DNA from 3 places in the Promicromonospora sp. CA-289599 genome. Region 2 is predicted to be linked to each of the others. Evidence: predicted binding sites of a transcription regulator. Region 2 holds the regulator's gene; each other region holds the start of a gene.
What was found. Region 2 encodes Rex, which represses fermentation and respiration genes when NADH is low (regulators of the CRP and FNR family bind a similar motif). Its sites were predicted from a motif close to CTTGTGAANNNNTTCACAAG; they were not measured.
Positions count from the first base shown of each region.

Region 1: a site for Rex is predicted at 2,914-2,933, ahead of mqo (malate dehydrogenase (quinone)). Genes of this name have one in related genera too.
Region 3: a site for Rex is predicted at 2,827-2,846, ahead of rhaI (L-rhamnose isomerase). Genes of this name have one in related genera too.

Region 1 is NZ_JBNJNI010000001.1:1,099,489-1,104,256, reverse strand. It holds gene ACQEVI_RS04900 (ArsR/SmtB family transcription factor) at 1-31, shown strand, start outside; gene ACQEVI_RS04895 (MFS transporter) at 93-1,412, shown strand; gene mqo (malate dehydrogenase (quinone)) at 1,396-2,895, opposite strand; gene ACQEVI_RS04885 (maleylpyruvate isomerase family mycothiol-dependent enzyme) at 3,008-3,676, opposite strand; gene ACQEVI_RS04880 (pyridoxine/pyridoxamine 5'-phosphate oxidase) at 3,780-4,433, opposite strand; gene ACQEVI_RS04875 (TetR/AcrR family transcriptional regulator) at 4,462-4,768, opposite strand, start outside.
Region 2 is NZ_JBNJNI010000001.1:3,252,283-3,257,050, forward strand. It holds gene ACQEVI_RS14375 (HAD family hydrolase) at 65-859, opposite strand; gene ACQEVI_RS14380 (Pr6Pr family membrane protein) at 937-1,611, shown strand; gene ACQEVI_RS14385 (glutaredoxin family protein) at 1,621-1,869, shown strand; gene ACQEVI_RS14390 (redox-sensing transcriptional repressor Rex) at 1,930-2,577, shown strand; gene ACQEVI_RS14395 (hypothetical protein) at 2,766-3,038, opposite strand; gene ACQEVI_RS14400 (aspartate/glutamate racemase family protein) at 3,195-3,929, opposite strand; gene ACQEVI_RS14405 (NCS1 family nucleobase:cation symporter-1) at 3,932-4,768, opposite strand, start outside.
Region 3 is NZ_JBNJNI010000001.1:3,117,279-3,122,046, reverse strand. It holds gene ACQEVI_RS13835 (bifunctional aldolase/short-chain dehydrogenase) at 1-631, opposite strand, end outside; gene ACQEVI_RS13830 (alpha/beta hydrolase fold domain-containing protein) at 628-1,605, opposite strand; gene rhaI (L-rhamnose isomerase) at 1,602-2,777, opposite strand; gene rhaS (rhamnose ABC transporter substrate-binding protein) at 2,975-3,988, opposite strand; gene ACQEVI_RS13815 (ABC transporter permease) at 4,000-4,768, opposite strand, start outside.

The DNA of each region.
Region 1 (4,768 bases), 2.2 Mb from region 2:
GTTCGCGCGAGCGTTCCCCTCGCAGCCCTGACCCAGTCCTCAACTGAACAAGGACACTTGTACAAGAAGTCTTGTACGTCTAGCCTGTCGATATGACGACGTCGACAGCGCCTCCCCGCGATACCGCCTCCGCCGCGCGGCCTCTCGGGCGCAACCGAGCCTTCGGCCTGCTCTGGCTGGGCGAGGGCGTGAGCCTCGTCGGCAACGCGACGAGCTCGACGCTGCTCCCGTTGCTCGCGGTGACCCAGCTCGACGCCGGTCCTACCTGGATGGGGCTCATCGCGGCCGCGACGTGGCTGCCGTGGCTGGTGATCGGCCTGCCGGCGGGCGCGTGGGTGGACCGGCTCCCGGCCCGGCGGGTGATGATCGTCGCGAACCTCGTGTCCGCCGCCGCCTTCGGGAGCCTGCCGCTGGCCTTCGCGCTCGAGGTCCTCACGCTGACCCACATAGCTGTGGTGGGTCTGGTGGGTGGGGTCTGCACGGTGTTCTTCCGGACCGCGTACCAGGTGTTCCTGCCCGAGGTGGTGCCCGCCGAACAGCTCGAGTCCGCGAGCTCGCGCCTGTTCGGCACGGAGTCCGCCGCGCAGGTGGCCGGGCCGGGTCTGGGCGGCCTCCTCGCCCAGTGGCTCACGGCTGCGGCCGGGATCGCGCTCGACGCCGCGACCTTCCTCTGGTCCGCCGTGTGCCTGTGGCGGATCCGGCTGCCCCGTCCGGCGAAGGTGCCCGACGGCCCGGCCGAACCCCTGCTCGCGCGCATCCGCGAGGGGGTGGACCTGGTGCGCCGCGACCGCTACATCCCGTGGCTCGTGGGCATCGGCGGACTGTCCAACTTCGGGCTCACGGGGTACGGGGCGCTCCTGGTCCTGTTCCTCGTGCGCGACCTGCACCTGACCGAGGCAGGGGTCGGCGCTGTCCTCGCGGTGGCGGGTGGAGGCGGGGTGGTGGGCGCCGTCGTCGCCCCGTATCTGAGCAGGTTCCTCGGGAGCGGCCGGGCCTCCACGACACTGCTGGTGCTCTGCGGCCCCGCCGCGCTGCTCGTCGGCGCGGGCCTGCCGGGCTCGGGCGCGGTGATCACCGCGGCCGGCGGCTTCCTGACCGGCCTGTTCGTGGTGGCGGGCAACGTGATCCGGAACGCGTGGCGGCTCCGGTACGTGCCGGCCGGCCTGCGCGGCCGGGTGATGACGGTGATGCAGGTGGTGAACTTCGGCACCATGCCGGCGGCCGGCGTCGTCGCGGGCTGGCTCGGCGGGGAGATCGGCGTCCGCGAGACGATCCTCGTGATGGCGGCCGTGCACTGCCTCGCGTGCTGGGGCGTGCTGCTCTCGCCCCTGGCGCGGATGCGGGAGCTGCCGACGGGACGGCTGGGCGGCCAGCCGTCCCGTTCGGCGGCGGCGGTCAGGCTCCCGCGGTGACCCGCCGGTCGATGCCGCCGGTGAGCTCCGCGGCGTCGTAGTCCGCGCCGCCGTCGAGGCTCGGCATCATCGAGGTGAGCTGCGGCTTCCACTCGGCGTACCGCTCGGGGAAGCAGCGCTCGAGCAGCCCGGTCATGGCGGCGACGGCGGTCGACGCACCCGGGGACGCGCCCAGCAGGCCGGCGATGGTGCCGTCCTGGGCTGCGACGACCTCGGTGCCGAACTCCAGCACGCCACCCTTGCCCTTGACCCACTTGATGACCTGGACGCGCTGGCCCGCGGTGATCTTCTCCCAGTCGCCCGGCTGCGCGGTCGGCATGAACCGCTGCAGCTCGTGGAACTTGGTCTCCGGCGCGGCCACGACCTGACCCACCAGGTAGCTGGTCAGGTCGAGGTTCTTCACGCCGGCGCCCAGCATCGAGAACACGTTGTGCGCGCGCAGCGACGTGATCAGGCCCAGGTACTTGCCCTTCTTGAGGTACTTGGGGCTGAACCCGGCGTACGGGCCGAACATCAGGTAGCTCTTGCCGTCCACGATGCGCGTGTCCAGGTGCGGCACGGACATCGGCGGCGCGCCGACGTCGGCCTTGCCGTACACCTTGGCCTGGTGCTGGGACACGATGGCCGGGTTGTCCGTGCGCAGGAACTCGCCGGAGATCGGGAAGCCGCCGTACCCGCGCGCCTCCTTGATGCCGGAAGCCTGCAGCAGCGGCAGCGCGCCACCGCCCGCGCCGACGAAGACGAACTTCGCCCGGACGGTACGACGGCGGGTGCCCGCGTTCCAGGACCGGTCGTGCAGGTTCAGGCGCCAGCGCCCGTCCCGCAGCTTCTTCAGGCCCCGGACCTCGTGGTTCAGGTGCAGCTCGGTGTTGTGCGCCGTAGCGAACTCGACGAGCTTCTTGGTCAGCGACCCGAAGTCGACGTCGGTGCCCGCGGCGGCGCGCGTGGCCGCGATCGGCTCGTCGGCGTCGCGGTCCTGGGTCATCAGCGGCGTCCACTGCCCGATGACCTCGGGGTCCGAGCTGAACTCCATGTCGCTGAACAGCGGGTGCGCGCTGAGCGCCTCGTAGCGGCGGCGGAGGAAGTCGACGTTCTCGGCGCCGCGCACGAACGTCATGTGGGGCGTGACGTTGATGAAGTCGGTGCCCTCCATCAGGCCGGCGGTCAGGAGGTGGTTCCAGAACTCGCGGGAGGTGTGGAACTGCTCGTTGATCTTCACCGCCTTGGAGATGTCGACCGAGCCGTCCTTGCGCTCGGGCGTGTAGTTCAGCTCGCAGAGTGCGGCGTGGCCGGTGCCCGCGTTGTTCCACGGGTTCGACGACTCGAGTGCCACCTCGTCCAGGCGCTCGTAGATTCCGATACGCCAGGTCGGCTCGAGGATCGTGAGCAGCGCGCCGAGGGTGGCGCTCATGATCCCCCCGCCGATCAGCGCGACGTCGACCTCTTCGGAGGGACGCGGGGCTGTCTGGAGATAAGAAGTCACGACAGGTACATTAGCGGGCTTGTGAAAAGTTGAACGAGCGCTGTGGCGTGAATCACGTGATGCGATCCGTGACCTCCCTCACGCTCACAGCGCCCGCCGCCGCACCTCCCGCTCAGCGAGCGGGGACCGCGGACGGCCACGGCCCCAGCTCGGGCAGCTCGCCCGGCAGCGGGTTCGCCGGCGTACGCCCGGCGAGCCACGCCGTGACGTCCCGCGGGTCACCGGCGATGTTGTCGACGGCGACGCCGTCGGGCAGCCGCACCGCCAGGAACTCGCGCAGGTGGGCGCACAGGGTGTCGTCCCACGTCTCGTACCCGACCTCCTGGGACGTGCCGGCCAGGGCGTCCACCGAGTGGATCCGCACCTCGCGCCACCAGGCGAGCACGCAGCCCGAGAGGGGGCCGCCGCGGTACCCGCTGGGAGCGGCCCAGAGCGGCGACCCGGGCTCGGGCCAGGCGCTCGCCAGGTCGTTGCGCAGGGCGCCGAGGACCGCGAGGTGCTCGGACACCGTGCGGCCCGAGCCCGCCTCGATCCCGGCGTCGCGGGCCTCCTGGCTCGCGTACACGGGGACCACCTCGCCGCGTTCGGCGGCCTGCGCCTGGCCGCGCAGCGCGTTGCCCAACGCCGCGACGTGGGACAGCACGTGCCCGCGCGTCCAGCCCTCCAGGGTCGACGGCGCGGCGAGGTCAGCGTCGGTCAGGTGCCCGACGGCGGAGATCAGCGTGCCGAGGCCCGTGTCGGAATCGGCGAGGGCGTGCGAGACGGTGCTGGTGGTGCTCACGGTGTTGGTCCCTCCAAGGAAGTCATACGATCGGATCGGGTTGTCAGACGTGGAGGTCAGCCGGGTGACCTGTACGTCTGACAAGTTGGTGGGCCGGGTGGGGTCAGGGCCAAAGGAGGCCGCGGGCCCAGCCGGTGACCTCGGCCCGGTACAGCAGACGGGTGTGCGGGCCGTCGTCGGGCGCCTGCCAGAACTCGACCTCCGTCGGGGCCAGCACGTACGCGGTCCACTCCGGGGCGGTCAGCTCGGTGTCGGCGGTGACCACGGCGAGGGCCTCCGCGAAGGCCCGCACGTACTCCTCCCGGGACGCCAGCGGCTCGCTCTGGCGGTTGACGATCCCGGCGGCCCGCGAGGCGTCGGGTCGCGCGAGAAAGTCCGCACGGCTCGCCTCCTCGCCCGCCGACGCCGCGCTGCCCGTCACCTTGACCTGGCGGCCCAGCTCGGGCCAGAAGAACGTCAGCGCCGCATGCGGGTTGGCCGCCAGGTCGCGGCCCTTGGGACCCGAGGACTGCGAGGCGAACCACCAGCCGTCCGCCGTCACGTCCTTGAGCGCCACGGTCCGCGCATGCACCCGCCCCGACGGCTCGGCCGTCGAGAGCGTCATGGCGTGCGCCGCGAGCAGGTCCGCCTCGATCGCCTCGTCCATCCAGGTCACGAACAGCTCGTGCGGCGTGGGCGGCGCGGCGTCCGGGTCGAAGGCCGGGAGTCCCGGCCGGGCGAAGGTGGGCAGGGCGCGCAGGCGCTCGCGGAAGGTCACGTGTCCTCCTTGTTGGTCAGCCGGTTGGTCAGCCGTCGGTCAGCAGGCCGACGAAGCCGCGCACCGCGGCGGTCAGGGCTTCCGGGTCCTGCGTGGCGCGGGCCAGGACGTAGCCGCCCTGGATGATCGCGAGGGCGGCGTGCGCCCGGTCGCGGGCGACGTCGTCGGGCAGCCCGGTCTCGCGGAAGATCGTGGTGAGGACGCCGAGCAGGCGCACGAAGTAGGCGGCGAGCACGTCGCGCAGGCCGTCGTCGTCCAGCACTGCCTGTTCGGCGGTGAGGCGGCCGATCCGGCAGCCCGCCAGGGCGTCGCGCGGCCGCTCGAGGTAGGCGACG
Region 2 (4,768 bases):
GTGACGAGCAGGCCCGGCCCCTTGTGGGCCGGGCCTTCTTCGTGTCGGGTGTGGTCTTGCCCCGCTACTGCCCGCGCAGCCGACGGCGAGCCGCCCGCAGCACCAGACCCAGCACCCATGCGGCGCCGGCCCAGGAAGCCGTCCGCACGCCACGGCCCGCCGCGCGCTGCGACCGGCCGCGGAACTCCCGGATGGGCCAGCCCACCTCCTGCGCGTGCCGGCGCAGCCGCAGGTCGGGGTTGATCGGGCAGGGGTGGCCCACGGCGCCCATCATCGGCAGGTCGTTCAGCGAGTCCCCGTACGCGTAGCTCTCGTCGAGGTCGATCTCGTTGATCTTCGCGAGGTCGACGATGGCCGCGGCCTTGGCCTGGCCGTGCATCAGGTCGCCGTTGAGCCGGCCGGTGTAGAACCCGTCCTTGTGCTCCGCGATGGTGCCGAGCGCACCCGTCGCGCCCAGCCGGCGCGCGATGAGCTGTGCGATCTCCACGGGCGTGGCGGTGATGAGCCAGACCTGGTGGCCCGCTGCGATGTGCTCGTCGAGCAGGCGGCGCGTGCCCGGATAGATCCGCAGCGACAGGACGGCGTCCCACACCTCTTCGCCGAGGGTGGCGATCTCCGCGACGCTGCGGCCCGCGATCAGCGACAGGGCACGGTTGCGCACCTCGTCGATCTCTTCCTTGTTCTCGCCCCGCACCAGGTAGCGCGCCTGGATCATGGCGAACCTGAGGATGTCCCGCGTGCCGAAGAACTTGCGTTGGTACGCGGACTTGGCCAGGTGAAAAGCGCTCGCACCGCGGATGATCGTGTTGTCGACGTCGAAGAACGCCGCGGTGGCGGACGAGGGGTGCGTCGACGGCATGGAGGCCACTCTATCCGCGCGCCACGTAGTGCAGGTCACACCGGGCAGGCAGGGACCGCCGGTGATAGAACCGGGGCGTGAGCCAAGAGATCAGCGGGTCGGGCCGGGCCACCCTCGCGCGCATCCTCCACCTGCTGGTGGCCGTGCTCGCCCTCGGTGGCTTCACGATCGAGCTCGTCACCGCCATCGTCGGTGGCCCGGGTATCGCGCCCACGCACGCGGAGCGCATCGTCCGGCTCTTCAGCTACTTCACCATCGAGTCGAACCTGCTGATCGGCGGCGTCTCGCTGGCGCTGGCGCTGGACCCCCGGCGCGACGGCCCGGTCTTCCGGGTACTGCGGCTCGACGGGCTGCTCTGCATCGCCGTCACCGGGATCGTCTACAACACGGTGCTGCGCGGCCTGGTGACGCTGACGCCGTCCGGCGCCGTGGCGAACACGATGCTGCACGTGCTTGCCCCGCTCCTCGCCGTCATCGTCTGGCTGTGGGTCGGACCCCGGCCCCGGGTGAGCATGCGGACCGTGTGGTGGTCGGTCGTCTACCCGATCGCGTGGCTCGTCCACACCTTCGTCCGGGGAGCGGCTACGGGCTGGTACCCGTACCCCTTCCTCGACGTCACCGTGCTCGGCTACGGCCCCGCGCTGACCAACGCGACCCTCGTCGCCGTGGTCTTCCTGGTCCTGGCCTGGGGCGTGCGGTGGGCGGACGCACGGTTGCCGGGCACGGACCGTCCGGTCCCGCGCGTGACGTAACCTCGGGTCGTGACAAGTCCTGCCGATGCCCGGGTAGTCCTGTACACACGCGAGGCGTGCCATCTGTGCGAAGACGCACGCGCCGTGGTGGTGCGGGTGTGCGAGGGCGCAGGAGCCCGATGGCGCGAGGTCGACATCGACAGCGCGCCCGCACTGCGGGAGAAGTACGGGGACTATGTCCCCGTGGTCGAGGTGGACGGGGTCCAGCAAGGTTTCTGGCGCGTGGACGGTGCGCGTCTGGCCCGCCTCCTGGCATGATCATCCCGGCAGTGTGTGCGTACGCCCGCGACACAGTGGTCGCGGGGAGGGGAGCAGCACGTGGTCGAACTCAGTGACGGGACAGTTCCGGCAGCAACCGTAGGGAGGCTGCCTTACTACCTGCGCGCCCTGCGGGACCTCGCGGCCGAGGGGGTGGCCCTCACCTCGTCGACCGAGCTCGCCGAGCGTTCGGGCGTCAGCTCGGCGCAGCTGCGCAAGGACCTGTCCTACCTGGGTTCGTTCGGCACGCGCGGTGTCGGGTACGACGTCGAGTCGCTCGCGTCCTACATCACGGTCGCCCTGGGGCTCGAGACGGAGCACCGGCTGGCGATCGTCGGCATCGGTAACCTCGGGCACGCCCTCGCGAACTACTCCGGCTACACGACGCGCGGCTTCCAGGTGGTGGCGTTGCTCGACGCGTCGCCCGACGTCGTGGGCACCCGGGTGGCCGGCGTGACCGTGGAGCACGTGCGCTCCGTCGCCGACGTCATCCAGCGCGAGCGGGTCAGCATGGTCGTGCTCGCGCTGCCCGGTCACGTGGCCCAGGACGTGGCCGACGCCGTGGTGGCCACGGGCGTCCGCGAGATCCTCAGCTTCGCGCCCGTCGCGCTCCAGGTGCCGGACGACGTGGTGGTGCGCTCGGTCGACGTCGGCGGCGAGCTGCAGATCCTGGCGTTCCACGCGGCGACGCGGGCCGCTGCGCTCTGACGCTGCGTGGGTGGCGGATGCACGCGGGGCCGACGTCGGCACGTTGCTGGCCGCCTGCGCCGAAGTCGACAGTTGGCATCGAGATCGGTCCAGCGCTGGACCGATCTCGATGCAGAGTGCCGACCTGAGGGATGAGCTGTCGCGACGAGGGTCTCGGTGGCCGACGATGATGATCGCGTCATCACCGCCTACCCGTCAGGAGCCCAGTGTTGATCTCCGAGGCCACCCGCGACCTCGCCCGTGACCTGATCTCTCGCGGCGGCGATGTTCCAGACCACATCGAGGTCGACGTGCAGGAAGCTCACGCTCTCGTGCGGGTACCGCCCGAAGGAACTCCTGTGGAGTTTGTGGTCGACCTGGAAGGCTTGCAGCGATTCATCGAGTCCGCCAAGGAAGACGCACGGGATGTTTTCCCCGATGTCGATCCGATCGAAGGTGCGCTCCGACTCATCTCCGAGCACCTGCGGGAGGAGATCTGCTCCGCAGAAGCGAGGGTGGTAGCAGTCGGTGTCGATCGTCGAGGTGAGACCTGGCGCCGCACAGGGCCTGTGCAGCCGGGAACCACGCCGCCCCCGGGTGACTACCGTTGGACGGCCGACCGCGAGGCGTCCCAGGGGTCAGATCCTCGAACCACTCCCCGGTAGCCGGGGCGGGGGTGCGTACTCGTCGCGCTTGCTCGTTCCTACGTTCATCCGGACCATGCCCGACACCAGGCCGACGGCGGCCGCCACGCCGTCGATCACCGGAACCCCGACACGCTTCGTGAGGTCCGCGCAGAGGTCTGTCATGCCGGCGCAGCCGAGTACCACGGTGTCGGCGCCGTCGTCGCGGACCGCGCGCTCGCAGAGCTCGGCGATCTTCTCCCGGGCGGTCGAGCCGGCGTCCTCCAGCTCGAGGACCGGGACGTCAGCCGCGTACATGGCGACGCACGCGTCCTCGAAGCCGTAGCGCCGCACCAGCTCGTGCGCGCGGCCCAGCGTGCGCGACAGCGTGGTGACCACCGCGAACGTGCGGCCCGACAGGGTCGCGACGTGCATCGCGGCCTCGGCGATCCCGACCACCGGGCCGTCCGTCAGCTCGCGGGCGGCGTCCAGGCCCGGGTCACCGAAGCAGCCGACGACGTAGCCGTCCGCGGGGCCGTCACCGGCCGCCTCCGCCGCCGCGACCTGCTGCGCCACCACGAGCGCCGCCCACGCCTCGTCTGTGTGGCTCTCGACGGCGGCGGGGCCGGCGCCGGGCGCTGGGCAGGTGGCGACGACGGTGACGTCCGGCCCGGCGACCTCCCGGGCGGTGACCGCGATCTTGGCGGTCATCGCCCGGGAGGTGTTGGGGTTGATGAGGTGGAGCCGCACGGTCAGGCCTTGGTGCCCGCTGCGCCGTCGGCCACACCCTCGGTGACGCCGTCGAACGACGGGATCTGCGGGCTGAGCCGCTCCAGCCACCAGAAGGCGACGAAGCCGAGGCCGCACCCGATGAACCAGGTGTAGTTGCCGATCCAGGAGATGTCGAAGTACCCGAGGTCGGCGATCAGCTTGGGCAGCACGCCCAGGAGGACGGTCGGCACGCCGGCCAGGAAGATCGCGAGCACGCCGTTGCGGTTGTAGCCGTTCGTGTACCAGTAGGCGCCTGAAGGCGACATGGTGAACATCTCGTCGACGAGCACCCGCTGCTTCGCCGCGAAGTAGTAGCCGGCGATGAGGATGCCGAACAGCGGGCCGATCAGGGCGCCGAGCACGCCGAGCGTGTAGTGGATCGCGTCGGCGTTGTTGTACCAGTTCCAGGGCAGCAGGGCCACGGACCCGACCGCGGCGATCATGCCGCCCATGCGCCAGCTGATCTTCTGCGGGGCCACGTTGGAGAAGTCGAACGCGGGGGAGATGAAGTTCGCGACGATGTTGATGCCGACCGTCGCGGTGACGAAGGTCAGGCCGCCCAGCAGGATCGCGAACGGGGTGTCGATGCGCTCGACGGTGTGGATGGGGTCGGTGATGAGCTCGCCGAACACGGGCACCGTGGCCGACGCCGTGATGACCGTCAGGAGCGAGAAGAACAGGAAGTTGACCGGCAGGCCCAGCAGGTTGCCGCGCTTCACGGCCTTGAACGAGCGCCCGTACCGCGCGAAGTCGCCGAAGTTCAGCATCGGGCCGGAGAAGTAGGACACGACGATCGCGACCGCCGTGCAGAAGACCCC
Region 3 (4,768 bases), 140 kb from region 2:
TGATCCCGAGCGACCGCTCCTCCGCCTCGTCCGAGGTGTCGCCCCAGGCGGTGATGCCGTGCCCGCCCAGGACGCAGCCGATGGCCTGCGGGTTCGCCGCCTTGATCGCCGCGATGTCGAGGCCGAGCTGGAAGCCGGGGCGACGCCACGGCACCCAGACGACCTCGTCGCCGAAGATCTCGCGGGTCAGCGCCTCGCCGTCGGCAGCCGCGGCCACCGCGATGCCGGAGTCGGGGTGCAGGTGGTCCACGTGGGCGGCGTCGACCAGGCCGTGCATCGCGGTGTCGATCGACGGCGCCGCGCCGCCCTTGCCGTGCAGGCAGTAGTCGAACGCGGCGACCATCTCGTCCTCGTGGTCCAGGCCCGGGTACACGTCGACGAGCGCGCGCATCCGGTCCAGCTGCAGCACGGCCAGGCCCTGGGGCTGCAGCGTGCCGAGGTCCCCGCCGGAGCCCTTGACCCACAGCAGCTCGACGGGCTCACCCGTCACGGGGTCGGTGGCGGTCCCCTTCGCGGACGTGTTGCCGCCCGCGTAGTTGGTGTTGCGGGGGTCGGCGCCCAGCCGGTTCGAGCGGGCGACGAGCGAGGTGACCGTCGGGTTGCCTGTCACGTCGGCAGTCTGGTTCGTCATCGGGCTGCTGCTTCCGTCTCGGTGGGGTGCACCGCATCGGTCGCGGTCGCCGAGACCGAGGTCCCGGCGAGCTCGGCCGGCGGGGGCGTGACGTCGTGGTGGTGCGGTGCTTCGTGCGGTGTGCCGACGAGCCCGTCGGCGGTGAGCCAGACCGCGATGCGCGCGATGCTGCGCGCGGCACCGGCGGTGCCGGGCTCGTTGAGGTGTCCGTGATAGGTGCTGTCCTCCCGGACGAGCAGCACGTCGACGCCGGCCGCGGCGAGCTCCGCGCAGTACGCCTCGCCCGAGGACCGCAGCGCGTCGTGGTCGGACGTGACGACGAACGTGGGCGGCAGCCCGCGCAGGTCCTGCCCTCCGGGGTGGGCGTACGGGGAGATCGGCAGGTCGCTGTCGCCGAGGTAGTTGGCGCCCATAGCGCGCATCGCCTCGGGCGGGAAGTCCCGGTCGGGCGGCAGCGCGGCGATCTTCTCGGCCAGCTCGGGGCTCGGGGCGGGCAGCTCGTAGTGCGCCACGGGGTAGGCCAGCACCACCGACCGCGGCTGCGGCCCGCCCGCGTCGCGCAGGCGGAGCGACGCACCGGCAGCCAGGTTGCCGCCGGCGCTCGCCCCGCCCAGCGACCACTGTTCTGACCCGACGCCGAGACCGGCGTCCCGCGCCCAGGCGAAGGCGAACGTGACCTCCTCGGACGCGACGGGGAACCGCACCCCGTCGGGTGCCGGGGAACCGGCCGGATCCCGGTAGTCGAGATCCGGCGCGAGCCGGTAGTCGACGCTCACGACCACCACGCCGACGTCGGCGAGCATCCGCGCCACCCAGTCGGCCTCGGGCATGTCGAGGTCGCCGTACATGAACGCACCACCGTGCGCCCACACCAGACCGGCCACCCGGTCGGTACCGGTCGGCGGCTCGTAGACCCGCACCCGCAGGTCACCGTGCGGGCCGTCCAGCACGCGGTCCCCGACGGTGCCGCTCACGCGCCCCATCCGGCCTGGGCGCCTCCGACTCGCTCGGCGGCGACCTTCTCGGCGTACCCGGATGCCGCGAAGGCGGCCCTGGGGTTCGGGTCGAGGCCCATCTCCTCGCGCACCTCGGCGACGAGGGGGCGAACGTCGGTGTCGTAGGCGTCCATGAGTACGGCGTGCGCGCCGAGCACGTCACCCGAGAGCTGGGCAGCTGTGAGCGCCTCGACGTCGACGAGCAGGGCCTTCGCCGTCGCCTCCTGGACGTTCATGACCGAGCGGATCTGCGCCGGGATCTTCGGCTCGATGTTGTGGCACTGGTCGAGCATGAAGTTGACGCCGCTGTCCGGCGCGTGGGCGCCGGCTAAAACGATCTCGTGCATGATCCGGAACAGCTGGAACGGGTCAGCGGCGCCGACCATGAGGTCGTCGTCGGCATAGAAGCGGCTGTTGAAGTCGAAGGCTCCGAGGCGACCCTGGCGCAGGAGCTGCGCCACGATGAACTCGATGTTGGTGCCGGGCGCGTGGTGGCCGGTGTCGAGCACCACCTTCGCGCGGTCGCCCAGGGCCACCACGTGCAGCAGGGACGTGCCCCAGTCCGGGACGTCGGAGATGTAGAACGCGGGCTCGAAGAACTTGTACTCGAGAACCATGTGCTGGTCGTCGTCGAGCGCCGCGTAGATCTCGGCGAGGGACTCGGCGATCCGGTCCTGCCGGGCCCGGATCGAGTCCTGGCCCGGGTAGTTGAGGCCGTCGGAGAGCCAGACCTTGAGGTCCTTGGAGCCCGTCGCCCGCATGACGTCGATGCACTGCTTGTGGTGGTCCACCGCCTTGGCCCGCACCCGGGGGTCGGGGTGGGCGAGGGAGCCCAGCATGAAGTCGTCGTCCTGGAAGACGTTCGAGTTGATCATGCCGATCCGCACGCCCAGGTCCTCGGCGTGCCGGGCGAGGACCCCGAAGTCGTCGACGAGGTCCCAGGGGATGTGCAGGCTGACCCGCGGGGCGACGCCGGTGTACCGGTGCACCTGCGCGGCGTCGGCCAGCTTCTCGAACGGGTCACGCGGCACGCCCGGCTGGCCGAAGACCTTGAACCTCGTCCCCGAGTTGCCGAACGCCCACGACGGCAGCTCGATCGTCTGCTGCCGGAGCGCGGACCTGGCCGCCTCGGTTCGTGTGGATGCCGCCATGGCGTCCTTCCTCTCCGCGCACTTCCTCGTGCACCATCTTGAAACGATCGTCTTGAAACGATTCACTCGAACCCTAAACCGCCGCCGCCGCGCGGTCAAGGTGCCGTGTGGCTCCCCGGTCGGCAGAACGTCAGGTGATCGGCAGTCCGAGCTGCCGATCACCTGACGTCCTACCGACCACGCGAACCCTCCGCGACCTAGAAGTCGAAGTCCGCGATGTTGCTCTCGTCGAACACGTACGGCTCGCCGAGCAGCACCTCGCCGTCCGCCCCGACGGTGAACTCGCCCAGGCGCCCCGCGGTGAAGGTGTCGCCCTCCTCGCCCGTGATGTCGCCCGCCGCAAGGGCCGCCGCGGCCTGCGTCGCCAGGTAGCCGAGGTCGGTCGGGTTCCACAGCGCGAACGCCTCGACGGTGCCGTCCTCGACGTACTCGCGCATCTGGTCGGGCGTGCCGAGACCGGTGACGGCCACACGGCCCTTGGCGTCCGACGTCGACACGTAACGCGCCGCCGCGGCGATCCCGACCGTGGTGGGCGAGACGATGCCCTTGAGGTCGGGGTGCGACTGCAGCAGCGCGGCGGTCTTGTCGAACGAGGTCTGGTCGTCGTCGTCGCCGTAGACGGTCTCGACCAGCTCGATGTCCGGGTAGTCGGAGGCCAGCTTCTCCTCCATGAGCGCGATCCAGGCGTTCTGGTTGGTCGCGTTGGCCGACGCCGACAGGATCGCGATCTCGCCCTCGCCGCCGATCTGGTCCGCGACCAGCTCGAGCTGCTTGTCGGCGATGCCCTCGGGCGAGGCCTGGTTGACGAACAGGTCCCGGAACTGCGGCTCGGTGTCCGAGTCGAACGTGACCACCTTGGTGCCCGCCGACCGCGCCTCCTCCAGCGCGTCGCCGATCGCCGTCGGATCGTTGGCCGAGACCACCAGGGCGCTGACTCCCTGCTGTGCCGCGGTGTTGATGAACGGCACCTGGGCGTCGGGCGACGCCGCGTCCGGCCCGACCTCGTCGACCGTGGCGCCCAGCTCCTCCGCCGCCTCCTGCGCGCCCGCCGTCGACGCCTCGAAGTACGGGTTGCCCAGGTTCTTGGGCAGCACGGTGATCGTCACCGAGTCGTCACCACCGCCGCCCCCGCCGTCGCTCGAACCACATGCGGTCAGGCCCAGCGCCAGCACGGCGGTCGTGCCGGCCGCGAGCACAGATGTGAACTTCATCGTCCGTCTCCCTACGTTCGTTGCCCGACGGCGCTCCGCCGCCGGACTCTCAGGCCGCCCGCGATGCGCGGAGCGACCACGGAAACAACCAGCGCCGTGCCGATCACTATGTTGATGACGTTGACCGTCACGCTCTCCAGGCGCAGCGCGCTGCCGAGCACCCCGATGAGCAGGACGCCCGCGACCACCCCGTGGATCGCGCCGCGCCCGCCGAAGATCGACACCCCGCCGAGCAGCACGGCGGCGACCACCTGCAGCTCCATGCCCGTCGCGTTGTCGCCGCGCGCGCTGCCGTAGCGCAGCGTGTAGTAGACGCCCGCGAGCGCCGACACCGCCCCGGACAGCACGAACAGGATCAGCAGGGTCCGCTTGACGTCGACGCCGGAGAACCGGGCGGCCTCGCTGCTGCGGCCGATGTCCAGCACGTTCCGCCCGAACGGTGTCGCGTGCAGCAGCACGGCGAAGATCGCGATCACGAGGAGCAGCCCGAGGGTGATGACCGGGTAGGGCGACTCCCCCAGCTTCGCCGTGGCGCCGTCGGTCCAGGACTCGGGGAAGCCGGTGACCGCCGTCGTGCCGAGCAGGCCGACGGCCAGGCCGCGGTAGAGGGCGAGCGAGCCGATGGTGACGGCCAGCGACGGCAGGCCCGCGTACGCGACCAGGGCGCCGTTGATCGCGCCGCACACCGCGCCGAGCAGCACCGAGATCAGCAGCGCGACCCAGAGGCCGAGCCCTGCCTGGTAGAGCAGCCCGAACGTGACGCTGGAGAGGCCGACCACC